2 linked regions of the Dyadobacter pollutisoli genome follow. The protein of the gene in region 1 binds, or shares a complex with, the protein of each later gene. Links are inferred from orthologs where the notes say so. Each region holds a gene or a part of one and is shown on either strand. Other genes may lie near its edges. The genes, in order: lpdA and ON006_RS01905.

Region 1 (8,480 bases):
GTCTCAGAAACGGCACAATTGATCGCCAAAGCCAAAGAACTGATCCCTACCTGCCAGGTGATTATTTTTGAAGACTACGACAAAGGTGTGCTGACTCCCGAATCAATCGCCGAGATCACTTCCTTTGCGAATGCCAATAATGTACCAACCGTCGTTGATCCAAAGAAACGTAATTTCCTTGCTTACAACCATACAACGCTTTTCAAACCTAACCTGAAAGAGCTCCGCGAAGGTTTAAAAGTGGAATTCAATGTGGATAACCCCGAAGAACTGAGGGCAGCTGTTCAGCATTTGAAAGAAACACTGCAAGTTAAAGGGGCGCTCATTACACTTTCGGAAAGAGGTGTTATCATTGATTTCCAGGAGGAAGTGCATAAGCTGCCTGCTCATATCAGGCAAATTGCGGATGTGTCAGGAGCAGGTGACACCGTGATCAGCATTGCGGCTTGCTGCGTAGCATTAGGTTTGCCTCCCAAATCCATTGCAGCCATCTCAAACCTGGGTGGCGGACTGGTTTGCGAAATGGTAGGGGTGGTTCCGATCGACAAAAACCTGTTGCAAACGGAAGCCGAAAAGCTAAGTTAACACACTTTCAAAGTTAGCTTTCCGGCGAAGGTTACCAGTTTATTCCAGCTTCGCCCAGGCCCATTCTTCTGGTAAACTTGGACGACAATCGTGATCTGCTTGTAATGTAGCGTACGCTTGCACCGATATAAGGCGTGGTCGCGGGGGTATAGGAGGTTAAATTTTCTCTGGCACTGTTGAATGTCCGTAATTGGCGAAAAGTAGTCACACCCGCTTCAAGTGAAACATTGAGCACAGTGAACAAATGTGCGTTGGCAGCAACCCCGACCTTGATCTGTCTGTAATTTTCACGGCGTAAAGCTTTTTCTTCGGGAGTCTGAACCTGGAAACCGCCGCTATATCCGTTCAGGCCGGCCAGCATATCCACATTAAACCATTTGGTAGCTTTATAATTGACATTAGCCATAAACGGTAGCAACGCAGAAGCCCGCCAATGTTTCCCAAGCCCTTTATTGATCCCAAAAACAGGAACGAACCGCAGTTTCTGATTATATGCCAGCACGGAGCCGTACATGATCTGCGTTCTCAAACCCAGTATGTGCATTCTCGCGGCACCGCCCCAGAAGAAAGGTTGCGGACTGAAAAAGGTCTCATTTGTTTCCGTCATCCCCAATCCTCCGCCGTATACCCAAAGGCGGTCTTTGATACTTGCTTGCAAGCGAATCACCCCCAGCGACAAAGTTTTGTAGCCATTCTCGGGATCATTTTTACGATCGATCGTTGGCTGAATCTGAGTGTACTGGGCCAGTACCACCGTGTGTACGGCTCGTAAATCGAATTTTTTTCTGAGACTATATCCTAATTGTACCTCGCTATGTACCGGTATTATTCCGAAAAAGCCCGTTCTTGAAACCCCGTAGTCCTGCGTTCCATTCAGGCTCGATGGCACAGTATAATCTGCTTTCAGGGTTACATTGGGATAAAAAAGCCTGCTTAATGCGAAATGCTGTGCTTTTGCGGAAGTCAGCGAAGCCACTGAAAAGCAAATGATCACGATACGGAAATAAGTCATGCGGAGAAATTAGGGGTGCGTTATTTTCCGCAAATAACGTGAAAAGGCTGCACCTATTGTCCTTCGAAACCACGTCAGATTTCAAATAAAAATTTGTTGATTTACATTCACTATACAACAATCTTACCCAAACATGATCAAATTACCTTCCGTTCAATCCCTGACAGAGAGCTTTGTTCAGACTACGACCCGCTATAAATGGGTGGTTGCAGTAGCATTAATAAAAATGGCCGTGCTTTTACGGTATACCGAAACACCCAATGCCATTGAAAGCGAAAGAAATTTCCTACTCCGCTTAGGATACGTTTCCTTTCTCGCACTTCCTCTATTCCTGGCGGTCTTGCTTTCTGCCAAAAGGCGCCAATGGAAAAATTCATGGACTGCTGGAATAATGGTGGGAATCACTGGGCTTCTGGTTTGGTACTATTTTAGTTTGCCTGACGATCCCGGTCAAACAGATTATTATCGTTTTATGCTTTTTATGGCGGGCGCTCATTTGATTGTTTCATTCGCACCGTTTATCGGATTTGACGAACCAAATGGGTTCTGGCAGTTTAACAAAACGCTCTTTCTGCAATTTCTGAATGCTTCGTTGTATTCCCTCACTTTGTTTATCGGGCTTCTTATCGCCATCCAAGCGATCAAGTATTTGTTTAAAGTGGAGCTCTCGGCGCAGATTGAAATGGATCTCGCTGTTGTGATATTTACATTCTTTCATACGGTATTCTTTTTGAGCAAAATCCCTGATAATCTCGGTGATCTTGAACGGCAGACCAAGTATCCCAACGGTTTAAAAATATTCACGCAATATGTTTTGCTGCCTCTTGAGGTAGTTTATGTGATCATTCTCTACGCCTATACCGGCAAGATTATTTTTCAATGGAAGCTACCAGAAGGCGGGGTTGCCTACCTTGTACTAGCCTTTTCGATAGCGGGAATTTTCGCATTGCTGCTACTTTATCCTTTGCGTAAAAATCAGGAGGAACGGTGGATACAAATTTTCAGCCGGCGGTATTACCTCGCACTCCTGCCATTGATCGTTCTCTTGTTTATTGGAATTACAAGAAGGATCGGCGATTATGGCGTTACTGAAAACCGTTACATTATTGCAGTACTAGCTATTTGGCTGGCTGGTATCACCTTTTATTTCTTGTCGGGAAAGCGGGACGACATTCGCTGGATACCAATAAGTTTATCCATTCTCTGCTTTTTGTTGCCAATCGGCCCCTGGAATATTTTCGCTGTTTCCAAAACCAGCCAGTTGAATCAGTTTCATACGATTTTAGCTGAACATAAAATCCTCAATGCAAAAAATCAGATTACAGGAAAGGCTACCATGAAGTCGGAGGATTATGAGCGGCTTACTTCTATTGTTAGTTTTTTCAGGTATAGGGAGGAAACTGGTCTTGAACCACACTTCGCTGGTTTTTCCGCCAATGATCGGAAGGAGTATGAGTATTACAGAAAAATGGACGCTGCTCTTGAAAAACACATTAGAATATCCAACCCAGGATCCGCGAACAACTATGCTCATTTCTCGTCACAACTTTCACGTAGTGCCGGTCAGGATATTGCTATTCTCGGGTTCAATAAAATGGTCTTTTTTGATTCAGCCGATGACGAGCAAATCAAAAACAAAGAATGGCGGTTTTTATCCCAAAATAAGAGAATAGCCGTCTATCGTAATAATATCAAAGTGACAGAGCTGCCCGCAGAGAAGAAAGTCAGCGAGTTAATAGATGAATTCAGCAACAATTCTATGAGTGTCCCTCAGGAAAAACTGGTTTTTGGTTACCAGGATGCCCATAATCACATTAAGGTGATCATAAGGTCAATCTCCAAAAATGACACCACCTATTCAGCGCAAGGTATTCTCCTGTACAAATAAGCACCTGATAAATTTACACAGCACTAGTACAAAATCATTTGCAAAAGGTATTTACAAATGATTTCTGCCTTATCATCAAAATTACATGTCCATGAAACCCTTGAAAACAAAAGTCCTGCTCCTGCTAGCTGCGCTGGCTTGCCATTGCTCTTTTGCCCAAACAACCGAAACTACTTACGCCGAAAAGCTCGGATACCCGAAAGGGAAAAAGATACTAATCATTCACGTGGACGATGTAGGAATGTCTTACGAGTCCAATCAGGGTGCGATTAAGGCCATCCGCGAAGGTGTTGCCAACTCGCTGAGCGTGATGATGCCTTGTGGCTGGGTACCCGGTTTTGTCAATTATTGGAAAGAAAATAAAGATATCGACGCAGGCCTGCACCTCACAATGACCTCCGAATGGAAGGATTATCGCTGGGGTCCATTGGCCGGAAAAAATCAGGTGAAAGGACTAGTCGATCCGCAGGGCGCTATGTGGCGCGGCGTAGCGGATGTAGTGAAAAATGCTTCTCCCGATGAAGTTGAAATGGAGATCCGGGCACAGCTGGAACGCGCGAGAACAATGGGTTTTGAGCCTACACACCTGGATTCGCACATGGGTACACTCTTCGCGAAACCCGAATTTTTGGAAAGATATCTTAAAGTAGGAATGCAGGAGAAAATTCCGGTCATGTTCCCAGGTGGCCATAATACTGCTATTCAGGCAGAAGAAAAGATGATCGCTGAAAGATTTGAAATGACCCAACAAGTAGGAAAACAACTTTGGAATGCGGGGCTACCCGTGCTCGACGACCTCGAAAACACCAGCTATGGCTGGAAAGGGCCAGAAAATGGTGACAAGTCTGAAAAGGCGCTTCAAAAATATAAAACTGCCAAATACATGGAGGCGCTCGGAAAGCTGAAACCCGGGCTGACAATGGTGATCATGCATTGCACGATTCATACCGAGGTTTTTCCAAAAATCTCGGACTCCTGGCCAACAAGAGAGGGTGACTTTCTAGCGATGATTGACCCTGAGCTTAAAAAATACATTGAAAAAGAAGGGATCATTCTTACGACCTGGCGGGAAGCAATGCAGAGGAGGCAAAAAACGAAATAAAGTTCTATTGGTATATTAAGATTGCTGATTTTCCCAGATGCGTTGAAGTTCTTCAACGTCAGCGAGATCTTTTGCCCGGGCAGTCGCTTTCTTTTCTGTTATTAAATCTTTTAAATGGATAACATGAAAAGGAACTCCTTCAAAATCAGCAGTTAGTGACCGTTCATAACAAGAATCAAAATCACTTTCCTGAAATGCTTTCAACGAATGTCCTAAATCCAGCTCAAATCCCGACATCCCAAATCTGACGGATGTCCAGCCAAAAATGAGTGGCATATCCAGTAGCAAATCCGCACCGGGGACATCATTTTCATTTAATGCTTTGACAAATGCAATAGCGTTTTCCCGGTCCTTTTTAATCCATAAATCCATGTCCTGAGTAGTTCTGATATGCCCATGGACTACCCCAGCCATTCCGCCAACTAACAAATATTTTACATTATATCTGTTCAAACTTTTGAGAAGATTAAGCACGTCTTCGCTGCTTATATCCATAAATACCGCTGTTTTATTGAGAGGGTTGGATCGATACAATTTCCCCGCCAAGTTATTTAGCCGGACAAGAGCTTCTATATTTTCAGCGTAACGTTGTTGTAATTCGCTTACAGACATCTCTTTGTAAAATTGATCTTCTATAAAATTAGATAAATAATTTGAACCATTCCATACATTAAAAAAATGCCCGGGAATAGTAATTCTCGGGCATTCATATGAAGGCAAATCGTTAAAACCCTACAAATCAATCGCCTCGCCGTAAGCTGCTTCCGTCGCGCCTTTCAATGCTTCGGACATAGTGGGGTGAGGGTGGATCGCACGCATGATCTCGTGTGAAGTAGTTTCCAATTTACGGGCCACCACCACCTCAGCGATCATTTCTGTAACGTTTGCGCCGATCATGTGAGCACCAAGGAACTCGCCATATTTCGAGTCAAAAATTACTTTCACAAATCCATCAGTAACACCTGCGCCAACGGCCTTACCAGACGCTTTGAATGGAAATTTACCCACTTTGATATCGTATCCTGCTTCTTTTGCTTTCTTTTCGGTTAGTCCAACAGATGCAATTTCAGGCTGACAGTAAGTACATCCCGGAATGTTTCCGTAATCTAGTGCTTCCGTTTTGTGTCCAGCGATTTTCTCTGCACAGATAATTCCCTCAGCCGTAGCAACGTGTGCCAAAGCCGGGCCAGGTGTGCAGTCACCGATTGCATAAAATCCTGGAACGCTGGTTTCATACCATTCGTTTACAGTGATTTTGCCTTTATCCGTTTTAATGCCCGTTTCTTCCAAACCAATGTTTTCAAGGTTGGAAACAATTCCGGCAGCAGAAAGAACGATATCCACTTCAAAGGACTTTTGTCCGTCCGGCGTTTTTACAGAAACTTTGCAACCATTTCCTGACACGTCAACTGTCTCAACCGTTGAGTTCACGTAAGTGTCAATGCCAAGCTTTTTGTATTGTTTCGCGATCTCTTTTGAAATGTCTTCATCTTCGACCGGAACCAGATTTGGCAGGAATTCAACAACGGTTACTTTCGTTCCCATCGAAGCATATACGTAAGCGAATTCCATTCCAATTGCGCCAGAACCTACAACCAACATAGAGGCAGGCTGCTTTTCAAGGCTCATGGCTTTACGGTATTCGATTACCTTCTGGCCATCAATTTTAATGTTTGGCAATTCGCGGGCGCGGGCACCTGTTGCGATGATAACGCCTTTAGCAGCTGTGTAATCCGTTGTCTTACCGTCTTTATCTGTAACCGCAACCGTTTTCTGGCCTTTTACTTTACCGGTACCCATGATGACGTCGATCTTATTCTTCTTCATCAAAAATGATACCCCTTTGCTCATGGTATCGGCAACGCCGCGGCTGCGTTTGATAACCGCTCCGAAATCGGCAGACGAATCGCTTACATTGATACCATAGTCTTTTGCATGCTTAATGTATTCAAAAACCTGGGCACTTTTCAGAAGTGCTTTGGTAGGGATACAACCCCAGTTAAGGCAAATTCCTCCTAAACTTTCTTTTTCAACAATTGCAACTTTAAGTCCTAATTGGGAAGCACGAATGGCTGCGGGATAACCTCCGGGGCCGCTACCAATTACAATCACATCATATGTTTGAGCCATTTTCTGGTATTTTTATTGTACGAAATGGGTTGACAAAATTTTCACGCAAAGTTAATAAATATTGTCAGGGATTGTCACTCATTGTCAAGTGTTGTTAAGAATTGTGAGAAGTCATTTATGGTCAGAGACGGATCTAATGGGTCATGCATCGTCAGAAATTGTCATTTGTTGTGCATAACTGTGAATGTTGATTTAAAAAAATACAAGTACGGCTTTTGGATGTATTTATTACTCCGGGGCGTTATGTTACTATTGTTTGACTTCAACGTATTAATGTTTGAGACATATCTTAAACATTTTTAGTATGAAACTTGAAGAATTACAGATTTATCAATTGGCAATGTCACTTGGTGAAAAGGTATGGACAGTCGTTGAACCCTGGGGCTACTTTTTGAAAGACACTCTTGGTAAACAACTTGTGAGAGCGACAGACTCCATTGCGGCGAATATTGCGGAAGGATATGGGAGGTTTCACTTTAAGGAAAATCTGAACTTTTGTTTCTATTCCAGAGGTTCTCTACAAGAGACAAGAACCTGGTTGACAAAAGCAAGGAACAGAAATCTGATCGAAACAGAAAAATTCGAAGAATTAACCCAACTTTGCGATCAGTTGTCAATAAAACTCAATAATTACATAAAAACAATAGGCAAAACTCCTCTGAAACTTAATGACAACAAATGACCACACTTGACTATAATTGACAATTCTTGACAATATCTGACCACACATGACTATAAATGACCAAGAATGACAATCAATGATTATATATTTTTTTCCACAAAACTTAAACTTCAAATGACATTAGAGCAATTGAAAGACTTGAAGGCCCGTGTAGAGGCTTTGGGGAGGTATCTTTGACTACGGTAACCGAAAAAAACAGCTAGAAGACCTTGAACAACAGACTGTTCAGCCCGAGTTCTGGAACGATTCAGAACGAGCGGAAAAAACAATGCGGGAAATCCGTGGATTGAAATTCTGGACCAATGGCTATGAGGAACTCGCCCGTTTACGCGATGACCTGGACACTATTTGGGAATTTTATGACGCCAATGAGGCTACCGAAGAAGAGGTAGACGAAGAAGGCAAAAAGCTCTCCGACAAACTGGAAGAAATTGAATTCCGGAAAATGATGGGAGAAGAAGGCGACGAGCTACCTGCCGTGATCGAGATCAATGCTGGTGCAGGCGGAACCGAATCTCAGGACTGGGCATCCATGCTGATGCGGATGTACATCATGTGGGCTGAGAAAAACGGATACAAGGTTCGTGAGGTGGATTTGCAGGATGGCGATGTTGCCGGCGTAAAATCCGTAACCCTCGAAATTGATGGTGAATATGCTTACGGAAACCTGAAATCGGAAAACGGCGTACATCGTCTGGTCCGCATTTCTCCTTTCGATTCCAATGCGCGCCGACATACCTCATTCACGTCTGTATATGTGTACCCGCTCGCGGATAATAACATTGAAATTGATGTGAATCTGGCCGACATTACCTGGGATACTTATCGCTCCGGCGGTGCGGGTGGCCAGAACGTGAACAAAGTGGAAACGGCAGTACGTCTCCATCACAAACCTTCGGGAATCATCATTGCTTGCCAGCAGGAACGTTCGCAATTAATGAACAAAGAGGTGGCAATCAGACTCTTGAAGTCAAGACTTTATCAGATTGAGTTGGAAAAACGCAATTCTGCCCGTGCCGAAGTAGAAGCGTCCAAACGTAAAATTGAATGGGGTTCGCAGATCCGGAGCTATGTCCTCGAC
Region 2 (8,627 bases), 5.9 Mb from region 1 along the record:
CAATTTTTTGCTGAAAGTCAGCCATGCTTTGTTGTTCTCCGTGTACCAGAAAAACGCGTTTCAGTTTTTCCGGATCTTGTGTTTTCACAAATTTGATTAAATCGTTCTGATCTCCGTGGCCGCTAAATACGTCAATTTTTTCAATATTAGCCAAGACCGGCAGCTGCTTTCCGCGGATTGAAATGGTATCCTGTCCATTTAAAAGCCTCCATCCCAGCGTTCCCTCGGAAGCATATCCGATCATCAGGATCGTCGCGTACGGGTTCCCGATGTTCGCCTCCACGTGCTGCTCTACGCGCCCGCCCTGGACCATTCCCGATGAGGAAATAATAATGCAGGGCTCATTATAGTTCGACACGGCACGGCTGGCATCAGAGCTTTCCAGATAGATCAGGTTGTCAAAATCAAACAACATATCATTGTCTTCCTGAAAGGCTCGTGCCTCCTTGTTCAGGAGCCTCACGTGCCGCTGGTAAACCTTGGTACTACTATGCGCCAATGGGCTGTCCGAGAACACTTTCAGGTAAGGAAATGCACGATCCAGGTAAATTTTATTCAGCGTATAAAGCAACGCCTGCGTACGGCCGACACTGAATGAAGGAATGATCAGTCTGCCCGGAATGTCAATGCAGGTACGTTTGATCACGTCTGCCAGTGCTTCTGCCGGTGTTCCCTGGTCTTCATGCACGCGGTTACCATAGGTAGACTCGCATATCAGGTAATCAACTTGTGGAATTTCCTGAGGATCAGTGAGTAACGGGTAATTGCTGCGGCCAATATCGCCCGAGAAACAGATCTTTTTCTTCTGCCCGTCCTCGTATACTTCCACCACGATATGCGCGGCACCCAGTAAGTGGCCGGCTGCGTAAAAAGTGATGGTTACATTGTCAGCAATGCGGTAACGTTGCCCGAAAGCGACAGGCACAAAGTTATCCAATGCCTCGATCACATGTTTTTCAACATAATAATCCATCGGCACATCCTTCTTTTTCTTACCACGTTTCTTGGAAGACGCTCCGTTGCGGGCATTCAGGCGCTTTTGGTGAAGATTGGCAGCATCCTTCAACAGGAGGGAAGTCAGTGCCAGCGTCGGTTCGGTACATACCACGCGTCCTTCAAATCCCTCTTTGTATAAATTGGGAATATTGCCGGAGTGGTCAATGTGGGCGTGTGTTAAAAGTACTGTGTTTATTAAACTCGCGTCAAACGGAAAGACACTTTTTTGTTCCTCATACCTGGTTTTTCTACCAATCTCATCTAAGTCAAAATCAGAGCCGCAATCAATCAAAATCCGGTAATCATCTGATTCCAAAAGAAACATACTACCGGTAACTTGTTGAGCAGCTCCCCAAAATGTCAATTTCATACTTTAAATATGGGGTGAATGGCTATATTGGGATTTTTCTATCATTCGGAAAAATCAATATCATTATTGTATCTTCTTTTATCTGTTCAATCAAAGAACTGCTTAATATCTGACAAAAGTACCAAAAAACAGACTGAGATTTGGACTTTACTTACTAGTTTAGATTTGGTATCGACACTTTCTTGCGCAAAATCACTCTTGTAAACTGATATGAAATTCACTCCGTTCGTTTTTTGCCTTTTTTTATTCCACGCCTCCCAGTCTCAAACCATCGATAGTGTCGCACTGAACAATTTCCGCGACGCCGTGCTGGAACTGCAAAACAGCGAACTAATGCGCAGCGGTTCGTTGGCAATAAGCATTAAATCCGTCAAAGAAAGAAATAATGTCTTTGCATTGAACCAGGAACGTTCATTACCCTCCGCATCGACACTCAAACTAGTGTCGACAGCGACGGTATTGGCATTGTTCGGCGGGGATTTTAAATTTCAGACATTCCTCGAACATGACGGCGTGATCAAAGGTGACACATTATCAGGGAATCTCTACATTCGCGGTACCGGTGATCCTTCGCTGGGAAGCGACAGGTTCAAAGGATATCCGACCGCTAGCGAACTGATATTACGCTGGACTGCAGCGGTGAAGAAAGCTGGTATTAAGCATATTAAAGGCAAAGTTTTACCAGACGCTTCGTTTTTCGACAGTGAGATGCTAGCCAGCACGTGGATCTGGGGGGACATTGGAAACTATTATGGAGCCGGTGTGCAAGGACTTAATTTCAACGAAAATCTGTATAGAATTAAGTTTAAACCAGGTGTTGAATTTGGCGACCCCACTTCTTTCCTCGGTATAGAGCCTGCTATTCCTTATTTGTCGTTTGTAAACCAGGTCACGACAAATGAACGTGGCTCCGGCGATCAAACCATTGTTTACAGCGATCCATTAGGTACCAATGTGCTGCTGACCGGGACTATACCTGCGGGAGTATCAGTATTTTCAGTAAAAGGTTCTATTCCCAATCCCGCCGAATACGCAGCTTTTGCATTAAAGGCTGGTTTGACAAGCACTGGGGTAACTGTTTATGAAGGAACTGCCCCTTTTCCACCTGTTGCGTTCCCGACACCTAATCCGAAAGTGATTTTGGATGAGTACAAATCACCGCCGTTGCGAGAGCTTTGCCAACAGGCCAATTTTTGGAGCATTAATTTATATGCCGATACTTTTTTCAAACAGGCGGGTAAGAGACTCGGCGGCAAATCTGACTACGACAATGCCGCGACGGCCATCACTGGTTACTGGTCAGGCAAGGGAGCGGATCTGCGGGGTTTTTATATCAAAGACGGCAGCGGGCTTTCCCCCTCGGGTTCCATTAGTACCAACAGCCTGACCGACATTCTCAATTATGCTAATAAAGACGCCAGTTTCAACGATTTTTATAAAAGTATCGCAGTACTCGGCCTGAATGGAACAGTACGGAATCTTGGAAAAGGGACAAAGGCGGCAGGTAATTTACACGTCAAGAGTGGCTCGATCGAGGGTACCCGCGCCTATGCCGGTTATGTGACTGCCAAGTCAGGTGCGCTGCTCAGCTTTTCAATTATCGCTCATAAGTACCTGCCCGGCAGTAACCGCCTCATTTCCGACTCGCTCGTGAAGCTGATGACATTAATGGCAGAATTGTAACGAACCTAATAGCTAACGGCTAAAAGCTTTTAGTCGTTAGCTATTAGTATTATCCATTCACTTTTTCAATTACAAAATTGTGATTGGTGTAAATGCAAAGGTCAGCTGCTACCGTCAGGCCTTCCCTCACCATTTCCTCTGCCGTCAGGTGTGGGGCATGTTTTTTCAATGCCTGGGCTGCTGACAATGCAAAGTTTCCGCCGGATCCAATGGCCGCAATACCATTTTCAGGCTCTAAAACGTCGCCAGTTCCGGAAATAACCAGGATTTCATCTTTACTGGCGGTGATCATCATGGCTTCCAGTTTACGTAGGTAACGGTCAGTGCGCCAGTCTTTTGCCAGTTCAATAGCCGCTCTTTTCATATTGCCACCATAAGCATTCAGTTTTTCTTCAAAGCGTTCAATGAGGGTAAACGCATCAGCGGTAGAGCCTGCAAATCCGGCAAGGATTTTTCCGCCCATCAGCACCCTGATTTTTTTAACATTACCTTTTGCCACCGTATTGCCCATTGTCGCCTGGCCGTCGGCTCCGAGGGAAACGGTACCATTATGTAGTACACCAAGTACGGTTGTTGCGTGTATTTTTTCCATGAATTGGTTTTTAATTAAATCTTGAATTTGCTGTGATAGTTGGCTATAAAACAAAAGTGCCAGGTCGTAAAACCTGACACTTTGTACTTATATCGATTTTTGGATCGGTTAAACCAGCATGCTCATCGGTTCTTCCAACAGTTTTTTAACCGTATTTAAGAATGCTGCTGCCAGCGCTCCGTCCACCACACGGTGATCAGCTGAAATTGTTACTTTCATGATGTTGGTAGGATACACCGTTCCGTCCTCTTTGAAAGCAGCCACTTTTTTGATACCGCCGATGGCAAGGATGCAAGAATCCGGTGGGTTAATGATCGCTGTGAATTCGTCTACACCGAACATTCCAAGGTTGGAAATAGAGAATGTATTTCCTTCCCAATCCTTTGGCTGCAACTTTTTATCTTTTGCTTTTCCAGCCAGGTCCTTCACTTCACTGGAAATGGTAGAAAGCGTTTTCTTGTCAGCGTCGCGGATAACCGGTACCAGCAGACCTTCGTCCACGGCTACGGCTACACCAATATTGACATAATTATATCTTCTGATTTTGTCTCCCAACCAGGCCGAGTTAACCGCCGGATGTTGTTTCAACGCTACCGCACAAGCCTTGATGACCATATCATTGAAAGATATTTTCGCAGGGCTTACTTCGTTCAATTGAGGACGCAACGCCATTGCTTTATCCATCACGATTTCCATGGTCACATAGAAATGTGGTGCCGTAAACAAGCTGTCGCTTAGTCTGCGTGCGATGGTTTTCCGCATTTGCGAAATAGGCAGGTCTGTGAAATCTCCGCTTGCCGGTGCTGCCGTAGCTGGCGCGCTGGCTGCTGGTTCCGCTGCCTTCGCAGGTGCAGGAGCTGCCGCAGGCGCTTCGGTTTTGGCCGCTGGTTTGAACTCATCCACGTCGCGCTTAACGATACGGCCATTGTCACCGCTGCCTTCTACCTGGCTCAGGTTAATGCCTTTTTCGTCAGCAAGACGTTTTGCAAGAGGAGAAGCTTTGATACGTGCGTCTGAATCAGCAACTGAAACAGCCTTTTCAGCGCCATTTGACGATGGAGCGGCAGCTTTCGCTTCTTCCGGAGCACTGGCTTCCTCAACACCACCTTCGCCGTTTTCACGGGCAAGTAATGCTTCTACATTAGATCCTTCTTCACCTATTACAGCAATAATTCCGTCAACAGGAACTGCTTCGCCTTCTTTAATTCCAACGTAAAGGAGCGTACCGTCTTCGTATGCTTCCAGTTCCATTGTGGCTTTATCGGTTTCGACTTCCGCCAGTATATCTCCTGATTTTACTTTATCTCCAACTTTCTTTTGCCATGAAACCAATGTTCCCTCCTCCATCGTATCGCTCATTTTAGGCATACGAACCACAGCCGCATTGATTTTCTCAGCTGGGGCAGCCGGTTTTTTAGCAGGTGCCGGAGCGGCCTCTGCCGCAGCCACCGGAGCAGCTTCCGCAGGTTTTGCTTCTTCTTTTGCAGGTGCAGCTGCGCTTCCATTACCATTTCCTCCGTCAAGAAGAGATTTATAGTCTTCACCTTCCGCTCCCACTACTGCCATAATCCCGTCGATAGGGACAGCATCGCCTTTATTAACACCAATGTAAAGAAGAGTACCATCATAATAAGATTCCAGGTCCATGGTTGCTTTGTCAGTTTCGACTTCTGCAATCACTTCACCGGACTTGATTTTATCACCTACTTTTTTGTGCCATTCTGCGATAACACCTTCTTCCATGGTGTCGCTCATTTTGGGCATACGAATTACTTCTGCCATATCGCTTGTTAAGGTATTTTAGTTTCTTGGTCTAAAATTAGATTTCAGTCAAAATTACAACAAAAGGTGAATAGGTGTCGCCTTTCACATCATAAAATTGACCAAAACAGCTTCCGCTACGGATTTAAGTAATTCGGTACGGTTAATTACTGCTGATAATCAACAGAATATACTCATGTTATCATTCTGAAAGCAAACAACATTGATTTTAATGTGCGCATGAAGTGACATTTTTGAGGTTACGTAATGGCGTGATCTTAGGCTAAAAGGTTCAAATTGACCCATTCGGTTACTTCCGAAAGGCTTATGGTTGGCCGGAGTTTCAATGTCCCGAAAAAGCGTTTCGCCACCACCAGCCGTTTTTTGAATGTATAGGAAGATTCACCAAACTGATTTTCCCTGCGATCGATCACAATACTGTCACATGTGAGTTTGGCATTGGCGATAAGTCCGATCAGGTAGGGGGACTGGGGCAAAAATGGCAGTAATAGCAATGCGGCTTTTTTTCTGATGACCATAAATAAGCCTGCATTCATCGGGATTCTTTGGCCGGAGAAAACATGTACCAGGCCCTTAAATAGAAAAGAGGTAAAAAGCCGTCCGCCTGACTCATATGACCCTTTTCTTTTGGCAAAAATCACATCTGTACTTTGCTTCAATGAACGTACAAGCTCAGGCAGCTTCTCGGGCTCATCCTGCAAATCGGCATCCATGGTAGCAATGAGATCGTGTTTTGCAAACAGCATTCCTACCAGCAATGCGCTGCTCTGTCCTACATTATTTTTGAGATTAATGATTTGAAAATCAATGGAGTGTGTCAATGTTTCCAAAACGTTCAGCGAATAGTCCGGTGAAGCATCGTTGACATATATAACCTCGCATTTCCAGTTTTCCGCTGCCGAAATATCACTCAGCCTTCTGTGCAATTCAACAAGTGTCGATGCGCTTTTGTAAACTGGTATGACAATGCTGATCATTAATATCCTTTTTGGTAATTGACTACATTCAGCAACGCCTCGCCGCGCAGGTAACGTTCCAGATTTTGCTCAAAAAGCGATTGCCAGCGAAAAACAGGGCCTTCCAGACTTCTTCCTACATGCGGGCTGACGAAAATTTTAGGCTCTTTCCAGATCGGATGACCAGCCGGCAACGGTTCCTGTTCGAATACATCCAGGGCAGCTCCGGCCACATTCCCACTTTGCACCATTTCCAAAAGTGCCATATCGTCCAATGTCCCGCCACGCCCGATGTTTACTACGAATGCGGAGGATGGCAATGCGCGGAGCTCATTTTTACCAATGAAATGATAGGTTTCGGGTGTTTTGGGTAAACAAATGATCAATGCGTCGGTCAATGGAAGCTGGTTTCGCCAGTTGCTGCTTCCAAAAAGCATAGTTTCACCTTCCAGCGAATCATCAGGCTGATTTCTTACTCCTGCAACTTTTCCACCCAGGGCTTTAATGTAGGAAGCAATTTTTTTGCCCAGACTGCCCCAGCCTAGTATCAGGCAACTGCTACCGTGCAAAGTCGAAAGCCGGTGGCGCTGCCAGCTGCCTTCATTTTGTTCGTCCCTCAAACTGGGCAGGGAACGAAAAAGACTCAAGAGAAGCGCAATGGTATGTTCGGCCAGCTCAGCATCATACACGCCTCTGGCGCAAGTGAGGGTTATATTTTTATCAATAAGAGATTGTTTTGCTTTTAAAATCAGGTCCACGCCTACGGAATTGGACTGCATCCAGCGCAGTTTCCGGGCAAATGGCAGGCTTTGCAAAAAGTAACGGTTGCCCAGAACGATCTCTGCGTTTTCGATCAGGCGTTGTGCTTCTTCTTCGGAGTGTGCCATGACGATTTCATGCTGCGGAGCAATGTTTTTCAGGCTTTGTAAATGGTCCGGCACCGGCTCGTACATGAGCAAAATCATACGTGATAAGGATTTGTGGTCCAGCTTTCCACCTGGTCCCGGAACACACGAAAGTCATTTTCGGCTTCGTCAGGAGAGCGCAGTCGGGCATCGGCGTATGCTTTTTTGATCGTTTGAACCATATAATCCATACTATGATTTTCGTGGTCTCTCAGGAATGTACGTCTTAAAAAGCTGAAATTGATCCCCAGTCTCGCATACTCATTGATCAGGTATTTGCTGGCGATGGGTTTGCCATTTGGCGGGTAAGTTACGCCTCCCGCACCGAGCGGAATGTCGAACTGCCCACGGATCGTCTTGACGGTACCATTCATCAAAGGCATAAAAATATTGCGGCTGTTTTGCTGGATGTGCAGGTCGTTAAGACCAATGTAGGCCCTTTTCAAAGAAAGTTGAGAAAGTTCATCGAGACAACCAAGCGCAGCAACGGTTTCGATCAGTATGCTGAATTCTGCCCGTCCGGCGATCATATCAAAAGTTTGTTGAGCTTCTTCACAGTTCTCGACCATGGGCAGGAATATTTCGTCGGCCCCTGCTTTTAATGCAAGTTCGATCTCGTTTTGGGTATGCCCGGGCGAGAAACCGTTGATCCTGCAAATCAGCTTGCCCGCAGGAGTTACTTCCCTAACCCGGCACAAGTCATCGTAAGTATCATAGTTGATCTGCGTGTCGAAGCTTTCCTGACGCGCCTTTTTCCCCTGATTTTCCCAATCCACAATAATTCCGTCGACACCAGCCGCAATAGCTTTCCTGACCGTTGCCTGGTCGTTTGAGAAAAGAAACAGATGAAATTCGGTTGAGAATGTAGAAGTTAAATTCACATGCTTTTTATTTTCTTCGCGACTATTAAACAACTCGTTCCAAATGGTATTCGGGATTTATTTTTGATCGCATTGATTTCCCAATGCAGCAGCCTTCTCAGAAAACGTGCGGTAGTAGGCCTACCGGCCATATGCTCATTCTTTTTCTTTTCCGGCGTGTTCTTCTTTTTTAACCCAAATTTCTCTGGTACCACCCGGAACAGCCACATAGGCAGCCACACCAGCGAAAAGAAATAGGATTGGTAAGTGACTTCAAATCCCGCTCGAAAAAGCAATTTTTCCAAACCGGCCAGCGTATACCGTCGGAAATGTCCAAGCTGCACGTCGTTATCCGACCAAAGACTGGTAAAAGCAGGTACGGTCAGCATGATCTTGCCGTTGCTTGCCAGCAGACGATTAATCTTTTCCAGAAATGCCAGGTCATTTTCAATGTGCTCCATGACATCAAAAAAACCGGCTGCC

Evidence for each region.
Region 2: the proteins of lpdA (region 1) and ON006_RS01905 are in contact, whole or in part, in a crystal structure (PDB 1EBD), measured with the Geobacillus stearothermophilus proteins. The link is inferred for Dyadobacter pollutisoli from one-to-one orthologs. Residues at the interface, in WP_049624544.1 of Geobacillus stearothermophilus: Pro340, Ser341, Asp344, Tyr345, Arg403, Asp406, Val408, Glu431, Ala432, Gly433, Asp438; in WP_033016211.1 of Geobacillus stearothermophilus: Ile130, Ala131, Met132, Pro133, Arg136, Arg140, Glu141, Asn155, Arg157.

Annotation. Positions count from the first base shown.
Region 1 is NZ_CP112998.1:6,332,670-6,341,149, reverse strand. Bases 4,519-7,324 are described here. They hold lpdA (dihydrolipoyl dehydrogenase), read right to left. Parts: upstream 6,718-7,324; coding sequence 5,320-6,717; downstream 4,519-5,319. Other genes in these bases: ON006_RS26155 (four helix bundle protein), read left to right, coding at 7,022-7,324; ON006_RS26165 (DUF6036 family nucleotidyltransferase), read right to left, coding at 4,603-5,307; ON006_RS26170 (polysaccharide deacetylase family protein), read left to right, coding at 4,519-4,587. Also shown: ON006_RS26185 (bifunctional heptose 7-phosphate kinase/heptose 1-phosphate adenyltransferase), read left to right, coding at 1-585; ON006_RS26180 (hypothetical protein), read right to left, coding at 617-1,597; ON006_RS26175 (DUF4153 domain-containing protein), read left to right, coding at 1,731-3,485; more of ON006_RS26170, read left to right, coding at 3,577-4,518; more of ON006_RS26155, read left to right, coding at 7,325-7,399. UniProt on the Escherichia coli protein: Lipoamide dehydrogenase is a component of the glycine cleavage system as well as of the alpha-ketoacid dehydrogenase complexes.
Region 2 is NZ_CP112998.1:427,468-436,094, forward strand. Bases 3,087-6,039 are described here. They hold ON006_RS01905 (pyruvate dehydrogenase complex dihydrolipoamide acetyltransferase), read right to left. Parts: upstream 5,424-6,039; coding sequence 3,750-5,423; downstream 3,087-3,749. Other genes in these bases: hslV (ATP-dependent protease subunit HslV), read right to left, coding at 3,099-3,641; ON006_RS01910 (glycosyltransferase), read right to left, coding at 5,681-6,039. In the rest of the region: ON006_RS01890 (MBL fold metallo-hydrolase RNA specificity domain-containing protein), read right to left, coding at 1-1,366; dacB (D-alanyl-D-alanine carboxypeptidase/D-alanyl-D-alanine endopeptidase), read left to right, coding at 1,577-3,049; more of ON006_RS01910, read right to left, coding at 6,040-6,400; ON006_RS01915 (D-2-hydroxyacid dehydrogenase), read right to left, coding at 6,400-7,344; ON006_RS01920 (aldolase/citrate lyase family protein), read right to left, coding at 7,341-8,165; ON006_RS01925 (class I SAM-dependent methyltransferase), read right to left, coding at 8,162-8,627.